2 regions of the Streptomyces sp. NPDC058985 genome follow, and region 1 is predicted to be linked to the other one. Evidence: riboswitches for the same ligand, from Rfam matches in the RefSeq annotation. Region 1 holds a riboswitch; the other holds the start of a gene.
The links. A riboswitch is a leader RNA that binds a small molecule or an ion and turns the genes downstream of it on or off. The one in region 1 is predicted to bind S-adenosylmethionine.
Positions count from the first base shown of each region.

Region 2: linked by a shared signal. The riboswitch ahead of ACFW01_RS25670 (aminotransferase class V-fold PLP-dependent enzyme) and the one ahead of thrC (threonine synthase) in region 1 are both predicted to bind S-adenosylmethionine.

Region 1 covers NZ_JBHYJX010000004.1:229,860-234,267, reverse strand. The annotation lists gene ACFW01_RS05435 (trehalose-6-phosphate synthase) at 1-1,095, opposite strand, end outside; gene ACFW01_RS05430 (glucosyl-3-phosphoglycerate synthase) at 1,158-2,102, opposite strand; SAM riboswitch class I at 2,257-2,404, shown strand; gene thrC (threonine synthase) at 2,422-3,723, shown strand; gene ACFW01_RS05420 (MoaD/ThiS family protein) at 3,813-4,088, shown strand.
Region 2 covers NZ_JBHYJX010000033.1:13,698-18,105, reverse strand. The annotation lists gene ACFW01_RS25675 (glycerate kinase) at 1-1,153, shown strand, start outside; gene ACFW01_RS25670 (aminotransferase class V-fold PLP-dependent enzyme) at 1,087-2,460, opposite strand; SAM riboswitch class IV at 2,607-2,723, opposite strand; gene trpD (anthranilate phosphoribosyltransferase) at 2,823-3,887, opposite strand; gene ACFW01_RS25660 (cytochrome bc complex cytochrome b subunit) at 4,018-4,408, opposite strand, start outside.

The DNA of each region.
Region 1 (4,408 bases):
GGCCACGTCGGCCAGCCGGTACGCCGCCAGCGACCGCGCGAAGTCGTCCTTCACGTGCAGCACGACCGGCGTCCAGTCCGCCGTGCCGAACTCCTCGTTGACCGCGTCCGCGACGCGCTGCACCTCGGCCGTGTAGTCGCGGTACACGGCGAGATCCTGCCGCGAGGGATAGGCGAACGCGACGTGCACCACCCGCTCCCGCCACTGAGGCCGCGTCGCCAGCAGTTCGCGGTACGCCAGCAGCCCGCGCACGATGTTCTTCGACAGCTCGGTCCGGTCCACCCGCACGATCGTGCGGCGGCCCTCGCCGATCTCTTCCCGCAAGGCCGCCATCCGTTCGTCCACGTCCGCCTCGTGCGACCGCTTCCGCAGGAAGTCCGCGTCCGCCCCGAGCCCGTGCACACCGGTCTCCGTACCGCCGAGCCCGCCCACCAGGGCGTCGCAGCAGGCGGTGAACGCGTCGGCCCAGCGCCGGGTGAGGAACCCGAGCCGGTCGGCGCCGAGCATGCCGCGCAGCACCTGCTCGGCGATGTCGTCCGGCAGCAGCCGGAAGTAGTCGAGCGGCGCCCACGGCGTGTGCGAGAAGTGACCGATCCTGAGGTCCGGCCGCAGCTCGCGCAGCATGCCCGGCACCAGCGTCAGGTGGTAGTCCTGCACGATCGCGACCGCGCCCTCGGCGGCCTCCTCGGCCAGCGCCTCGGCGAAGGCCCGGTTGTACGCCTCGTAGGAGGCCCACTGCCGCCGGAACTCCGCGTCGAAGACCGGCTCCACGGGCGTCTGGTACAGCATGTGGTGCACGAACCACAGCACCGAGTTGGCGATCCCGTTGTACGCGTCGGCGTGCACGTCCGCCGGCACGTCCAGCATCCGCACGCCTTCCTCGCCGACCCCGCGCCGCACCGCCTCGCGGTCGCCGTCGCCGAGCGCCGAGCACACCCACAGCGCCCCCGCGTCCGGGCCGATCGACGACAGCCCGGAGACCAGGCCGCCGCCCCCGCGTTTCGCGTGCAGCGACCCGTCCTCACGCACCTCGTACGAGACCGGCCCCCGATTGGAGGCGACCAGCACCTGAGCAGCACCGAAGCTTGAAGCCATACGCCTCAACCTAGCCCGGCCCCGAAATACTCAAACGTGGTCGCACACCACAGCGGTGCCGATCACGCCACCCGCCGCGCCGCGTACTCCGCGATCTCCCTCATCGGTGGCCGTTCCTCCGTGTCCACGGCGTGGGTGCGGGGCTCGAAGCCCGAGGGGCCGCGTTCGAACTGGGTGAGGGTCGGGCGGACCAGGTGGCCGCGGGCCAGGCGGAGCTGGGCGGTGCGGTAGATCGCGGCGGACATGCGGCCCAGGGCCTGGCCGTCCTGGTGGTGGTGGCGGCGGACGCCGACGTCGACCTGGGCGAGGGCGTCCAGGCCGACCAGGTGCAGGGCGTCGACCAGCATGCCCAGCTCGACGCCGTAGCCGACGGGGAAGGGGAGCCGTTCCAGCAGGGAGCGGCGGGCCGCGTACTCGCCGCCGAGCGGCTGCACGAAGCCGGCCAGCAGCGGCCAGTGCAGGTTGAGCAACGGGCGGGCCACCAGCTCGGTGACCCGGCCGCCCTGGCCCGGGGTGGTGCCGAGGGGGCGGTCGTACATCGCCTTGACGAGCTGCACGTCCGGTTCCGTGAGCAGCGGGCCGACGGTCCCGGAGACGAAGTCGGCGGAGAACTCGCGCAGGTCGGCGTCGACGAAGCAGACGATGTCGCCGCCGGTGACCAGCAGCGAACGCCACAGCACCTCGCCCTTTCCCGGCACCGCCGGGACCCGCGGCAGGATCGCGTCGCGGTGCACGACGCGCGCGCCCGCCGTCGCGGCCACCGCCGACGTACGGTCGCTCGACCCGGAGTCCACGACCACGATCTCGTCGACGAGCGGAGCCCGGTCCATCAGCTCGCGGCGGATCACCGTGACGATCTCGCCGACCGTCGCCTCCTCGTCGAGAGCGGGGAGCACCACGCTGACCGTCTGCCCGGTGGCCTGTTTGGCGGCCAGCAGCTGCCGGATCGGCCGGTCCCCGGCGGACCAGGAACGCGCGCTCAGCCAGCGCCCGACTTCTTCCAGCACGGTCCCAGGGCTCCTTCGTGATCCGTTGTGATCCATCTCGCGGTACGGACGACTATCTCAACCGTCCTGGCCTTCGGTTACAGTCTTGAACAACGCGCAGGACCACCGCATGCCGGGGTCACCGCGCGTACCGCGAAGGACAACAACTTCATACCGCTCATCCAGAGGGGCAGAGGGATACGGCCCGATGAAGCCCCGGCAACCCTCCAGTCGGTTCTTGTCACACGGACGTGGCGAGGCTCCCGGCTAGGGAAGGTGCCAAATCCGTCTCACGGCGAGATGCGTCGTGGGAAAGATGAGGAGAAAGGGCCTCGCCTCCATGGCTGTGCAGACTGCCGAAACCCCCACGAACACCCCGGGCGCCACCGACACCACCGTCGACCTCGGCCCCGCCGCCGCGCTGAGCTGCCGCGAGTGCGGCCACCGCGTCCCCCTCGGCCCGCTCTTCGCCTGCCAGGAGTGTTTCGGCCCGCTGGAGATCGCCTACGACTTCTCGGCCTACGACACCGAGGAGCTGCGCAAGCGGATCGAAGCGGGCCCCGCGAACATCTGGCGCTACGCCCCCCTGCTGCCCGTCCCCGCCGACGTGGCCGACAAGCCGAACATCAACCCGGGTTGGACCAAGCTGGTCAAGGCCGACAACCTGGCCCGCGAGCTGGGCGTCACCGGCGGTCTCTACGTCAAGGACGACTCCGGCAACCCGACGCACTCCTTCAAGGACCGCGTCGTCGCCCAGGCCCTGGAGGCCGCCCGCGCCTTCGGCTTCACCACCCTCTCCTGCTCCTCCACCGGCAACCTGGCCGGCGCCGTCGGCGCCGCCGCGGCCCGGGCCGGCTTCCGCTCCTGCGTGTTCATCCCGCACGACCTGGAGCAGGGCAAGGTCGTCATGGCCGCCGTCTACGGCGGTGAGCTGGTCGGCATCCAGGGCAACTACGACGACGTGAACCGCTTCTGCTCCGAGCTGATCGGCGACCCGGCCGGCGAGGGCTGGGGCTTCGTCAACGTCAACCTGCGGCCGTACTACGCCGAGGGCTCCAAGACCCTCGCGTACGAGATCTGCGAGCAGCTCGGCTGGAAGCTGCCGGACCAGATCGTCGTCCCGATCGCCTCCGGCTCCCAGCTCACGAAGATCGACAAGGGCTTGCAGGAGCTGATCAAGCTCGGTCTGGTCGAGGACAAGCCGTACAAGATCTTCGGCGCCCAGGCCGAGGGCTGCTCGCCGGTGTCCACGGCGTACAAGGCCGGCCACGACGTCGTGCGCCCGCAGAAGCCGGACACCATCGCCAAGTCGCTGGCCATCGGCAACCCCGCCGACGGCCCCTACGTCCTGGACATCGCGCGCCGCACCGGCGGCGCGGTGGAGGACGTCACCGACGAGCAGGTCGTGGACGCGATCAAGCTGCTCGCCCGGACCGAGGGCATCTTCGCGGAGACCGCCGGTGGTGTGACGGTGGGGGTGACGAAGAAGCTGGTCGAGAGCGGTGTGCTGGACCCTTCGCTGACCACCGTCGTGCTCAACACCGGCGACGGTCTGAAGACGTTGGACGCGGTGGCCGGCACCGGGCTGACCGCGACCATTCGTCCCAACCTGGATTCGTTCCGCGAGGCCGGGCTCGCGTAAGACAGCTTGTACGTCGTCTGCGGGCGCGGTGGGGGCTGGTCGCGCAGTTCCCCGCGCCCCTAGGTAAGTCATCCCGACCGGAGGTCCAAGTGAGCGTCACCGTCCGCATCCCCACCATCCTGCGCACCTACACCGGCGGCAAGGCCGAGGTCGACGCCCAGGGGGCCAACCTGGGTGAGGTCATCTCCGACCTGGAGAAGAACCACACCGGCATCGCCGCCCGCGTCCTGGACGACCAGGGCAAGCTGCGCCGCTTCGTCAACGTCTACGTCAACGACGACGACGTGCGCTTCGAGCAGGGCCTGGAGACCGCGACCCCGGACGGCGCGGGTGTCTCCATCATCCCGGCGGTCGCCGGCGGCTGACCCGCCCTTTCGTTACCGCAGGTAATCGCGGTGACGCAGAGTTCATCGAATTGCCCCCTCCGTGAGAGAAGCGGAGGGGGCAATTCCATTGGATTGAGCGCGGTAGAGTTGGGGAACGCGCTCCCGATCAAGACATCGGGAACCTTGAATTCCTGCCGCCCGCCCGACAAGAAGCAGCCAAAGTGTGGGTGTGTTTCGCGGCTTTTGTGACTTTTGTGTGCCCCGACTTGACCCACATTCAGGGGAAAGCTCGTCATATTACGGACCCGGTACGTCCAGATTTCTCGTCCGATTGACCTGTTGCAGACGGCAGTTGGACA
Region 2 (4,408 bases), on a different contig from region 1:
CATCGCGGCCGGTGTCCGCCGGGTGCTGCCGGCCGCCGAGATCGACCGTATCCCGCTGGTCGACGGCGGTGAGGGCACGGCCGTGGCGCTGGCCGCCGCGACCGGCGGGCGGCTGGTCGCGCTGGCCGCCACCGGCCCGGTCGGCGAACCCGTCGGCACCCACTTCGCGCTGCTCGGCGGCCGGGACACGGCGGTGGTGGAGATGGCCGCGGTCGCGGGTCTGTCCCTGGTCTCCCGCGCCCTGCGCGACCCCGGCGCGACGACCACGTACGGCGTCGGCGAGCTGATCGGTGCCGCGCTCGACACCGGGGTACGGCGGATCCTGGTCGGCTGCGGCGACTCCGGTACCTCGGACGGGGGCGCGGGTGCGCTCCAGGCGCTCGGGGCGCGGCTGCTGGACGCGGACGGGTTCGAACTGCCGCCCGGCGGAGGCGAGCTGGTCCGGCTCGCCCGCGTCGACCCCTCCGGCCTGGACACCCGCCTGAAGGACACCGAGCTGCTCGTCGCCTGCAACCCGTACAACGTGCTGTGCGGCGAGCGGGGGGTGGCCCGGGTGTTCGGCCCGCAGAAGGGGGCGACGCCCGCGCAGGTGGAGCAGTTGTCGGCCGGTCTGGAGAACTGGGCGCGCGTCCTCACCCGCGACCTCGGGGTCGTCGGCACGGACCTGCGGGGCGGTCCCGGCACCGGTGCCTCCGGTGGGCTCGGCGCCGGGCTGGCCGCGGTCGGCGCCCGGCTGCTGCCCCGCTTCGACGTGCTGCTCGACCACCTGGACCTGGACGCCCGCCTCGCCCGTGCCGACCTGGTGCTCACCGCCGAGGGCGCCCTGGACCACCAGACGCCGCGCGGCAAGGTCCCGGCCGAGGTCGCCCGGCGCGCCAAGCGCTACGGCCGGCCCGTCCTCGCCCTGGCCGGCACGCTCGGCGAGGGCGCCCACGAGGTGCCGGGGGTGGACGCCTGCCACGGGATCATGCCGGCGCCGATGGCCCTGGCGGACGCGCTGCTGCAGGCCGCGGAGCTGCTGACGGACGCCACGGAGCGGGCGTTGCGGATGGTTCTCCTGGGGTCGCGGCTGCCGGGCCGGCCGGCTCAGGCGGCGGAGCTGCCCAGGGCGGCGGAGGTGTCGGGCACGCAGCGGCCGTCCTCGGTGCGGTAGCTCCACCGGGCGCCGTCGCTGACCAGCTCCTTGACGGCGTGCACGAACCGCTCGACGTGCTCGTCCGGGGTGCCGGCGCCGAAGCTCACGCGGATGGCGTTGAGAGACTTCTCCCCCGGCGCCGCCTCCGGGGCGCCGCACTCGCCCTGCGCCCCGGGCTCGCCGCCGAGCAGGGTGCGCACCAGCGGGTGGGCGCAGAAGAGGCCGTCGCGCACCCCGATGCCGTACTCGGCGGAGAGCGCGGCGGCGAAGTGGGAGCTGTTCCAGCCGTCGACGACGAAGGAGAGCACGCCCACGCGGGGCGCGTCGTCGCCGAAGAGGGAGAGGATCCGCACCTCGGGCACCTCGGCGAGGCCCTCCCGCACCTTGGCGATCAGGTACTCCTCGCGAGCGACCAGCGAGCCGAACCCGGCCTCGGTGAGGGCCTTGCAGGCGGAGGCGATCGAGTAGGCGCCGATGACGTTGGGCGACCCGGCCTCGTGCCGGGCGGCGCTCTCGTGCCAGCGCACGTCCACACCGCCGTCGGCGCGCCGGGTGACGCTGCGGCTGGCACCGCCGCCGGCGAGGTACGGCTCGGCCTCGCGCAGCCAGTCGGCCCGTCCGGCCAGCACACCGGAGCCGAACGGGGCGTACAGCTTGTGCCCGGAGAAGGCGACCCAGTCGACGTCGAGGTCGCGCACGCTCACCGGGTGGTGCGGGGCGAGCTGGGCGGCGTCCAGCACGATCCGGGCGCCGTGCGCGTGCGCGGCGGCGGCCAGTTCGCGCACCGGCCACAGCTCGCCGGTGACGTTGGAGGCACCGGTGACGCAGACCAGGGCGGGCCCGTACGGCTCACGGGCGGCGAGGGCGCGCTCCAGCGTCTCGACGGCCTCGGCGTGCGTGCGGGGGGCGTCGAGGTAGGTCACGTCCGCGTCCCTCCAGGGCAGCAGCGAGGCGTGGTGCTCGGTCTCGAAGACGAAGACCCGGCAGCCGGCCGGCAGCGCGCCGGCCAGCAGGTTCAGGGAGTCGGTGGTGGACCGGGTGAACACGACCTGGTCGTCCTCGCGGCAGCCGAGGAAGTCGGCGACGGTGGCGCGGGCGTTCTCGAACAGGTCGGTCGACAGCTGCGACAGGTACCCGGCCCCGCGGTGCACGCTGCCGTAGTACGGGGCGTAGGCCGCCACGTCGTCCCAGACCCGCTGGAGCGCGGGGGCGCTGGCGGCGTAGTCGAGCGCGGCGTAGGTGACCTCGCCGCCGGTGACGAGCGGGACGGTGACGTCGCGGCCCAGGACGGGCAGCGGGGTGGCGACAGCGGTGGGTACGGACATGGCGGACTCCCGTGAGGACCAGCGCGGAGCAGGGCGCTGTGAAAGAGAAGAAAAGGGTGTGCGGAGGCGGGGCTCTGCGGCCCTATCGCATTCGCTGGTTCACGGGAGACTCCCTCGGACGACCCAGGACCCCTGGTTCCGCGAGGGGTCCGCGCTTGCCGTGAACCTTGCTGTCCACGGCCTGGTCTTCACCCGGGGCACCCCGCCACGGACGGAGGGTTGCCGGACAGTCGGCCGGGGCCTCATGACTGTCACTCATGACCTGTCGAAAAACTTATGGGAAGTGATCGGCGTCCCGCAACCCGAGTCCGGATCGCGGGACGCACGTCACACGTCACACGTCACACGTCACACGGTGGGGCCTACGCGTTGCTGGCGGCCACCCAGCGGTCCAGGGCGCGTTTGGCGGCGCCCGAGTCGATCGCCTCGGCCGCCAGGTCCATGCCGGCCCGGATACGCTCCGCCAGCGGGCCCTCGCCGCCTTCCAGGGCGACCAGGGCGGCCGCCGAGTTCAGCAGCACGGCGTCCCGCACGGGGCCCGTCTCGCCGTTCAGCAGGCGCCGGGCCACGTCGGCGTTGTAGGAGGCGTCGGCGCCGCGCAGGGCCTCGACCGGCACCAGGTCGAGGCCGACGTCCCGCGGGTCGAAGGTCTCCTCGGTCACCCGGCCGTCGCGCACCACCCAGACCCGGGAGGTGGCGGTCGTGGTCAGCTCGTCGAGGCCGTCGTCGCCCCGGAAGACCAGGGACGAGTGGCCGCGCTCGGCGAAGACACCGGCGATGATCGGGGCCATCCGGGCGTGGGCGACGCCGATCGCCTGGGCCTTGACCTTCGCGGGGTTGGTCAGCGGGCCCAGGAAGTTGAACACCGTGCGGATGCCGAGCTGGCCGCGCGCCGAGGCCACGTGGCGCAGCGCCGGGTGGAACTTCACGGCGAAGCAGAAGGTGATGCCGGCCTCGTCGGCGACCTCGGCGACCCGCTGCGGCGTCAGTTCCAGATTGACGCCGAGCTTCTCCAGGACGTCGGAGGCCCCGGAGGCCGAGGAGGCGGCGCGGTTGCCGTGCTTGACGACCTTCGCGCCGGTGCCGGCCACGACGATCGCCGACATGGTGGAGATGTTGACCGTCTTCGCACCGTCGCCCCCGGTCCCGACGATGTCGACCGTCTCGCCCGGCACCTCGATGACGTTGGCGTGCGCGTACATGGTGCGGACCAGGCCGGAGATCTCCTCCACGGTCTCGCCCTTGAACCTGAGGCCCACCGCGAGGCCGGCGATCTGCGCGTCGGTCGCCTCGCCGCGCATGATCACGTCCAGCGCCCACGCGGTGTCGTCCTGGGACAGGTCGTGGCCGTCCAGCAGCCGGTTCAGCAGGGCGGGCCAGGAGCGGCCGCCCGCGGTGTCGCCTCCAGCGGGGGTCACAGCGCTCATGGCCGCTCCTGATGGTCGTGGATCGTGGAGAAGGAGTGTGGTCCCACCCTATCCAGCCCCGGGCACGGCGAAGGGCCCCGTCCGCGGAACGGACGGGGCCCTTCGACCGTGGTGTGGCGACGCAGGAGGGTCAGTGGTGGCCGTGGCCGCTCGTGATCTCCTTGTACTCCTCGACGGTCGGCTTCGGAATCTGCGACTCCTCGCCGTAGTACGACTCGCTCAGCTTGGCGCGGAGCTTCTCGGTGCGGGACACCTTGCGCTCGACGCCGTTCTCGTCGACCGTCGGGCCGATCTCGGCGGGCTTGTACTGGTCGTGCGCGGTGAGGGTGTGCAGCTGCTCCTGGCTGAGCGGCTCGTGCACCTCGATGAACTCACCGTGCGGCAGGCGCTTGATGATGCCCGACTCGCGGCCGTGCAGCACCTTCTCCTTGTCCCGGCGCTGGAGGCCGAGGCAGATCCGCTTGGTGGCGATGAACGCGAGGACCGGTCCGACGAAGAACGCGATGCGGACGAACCAGGTG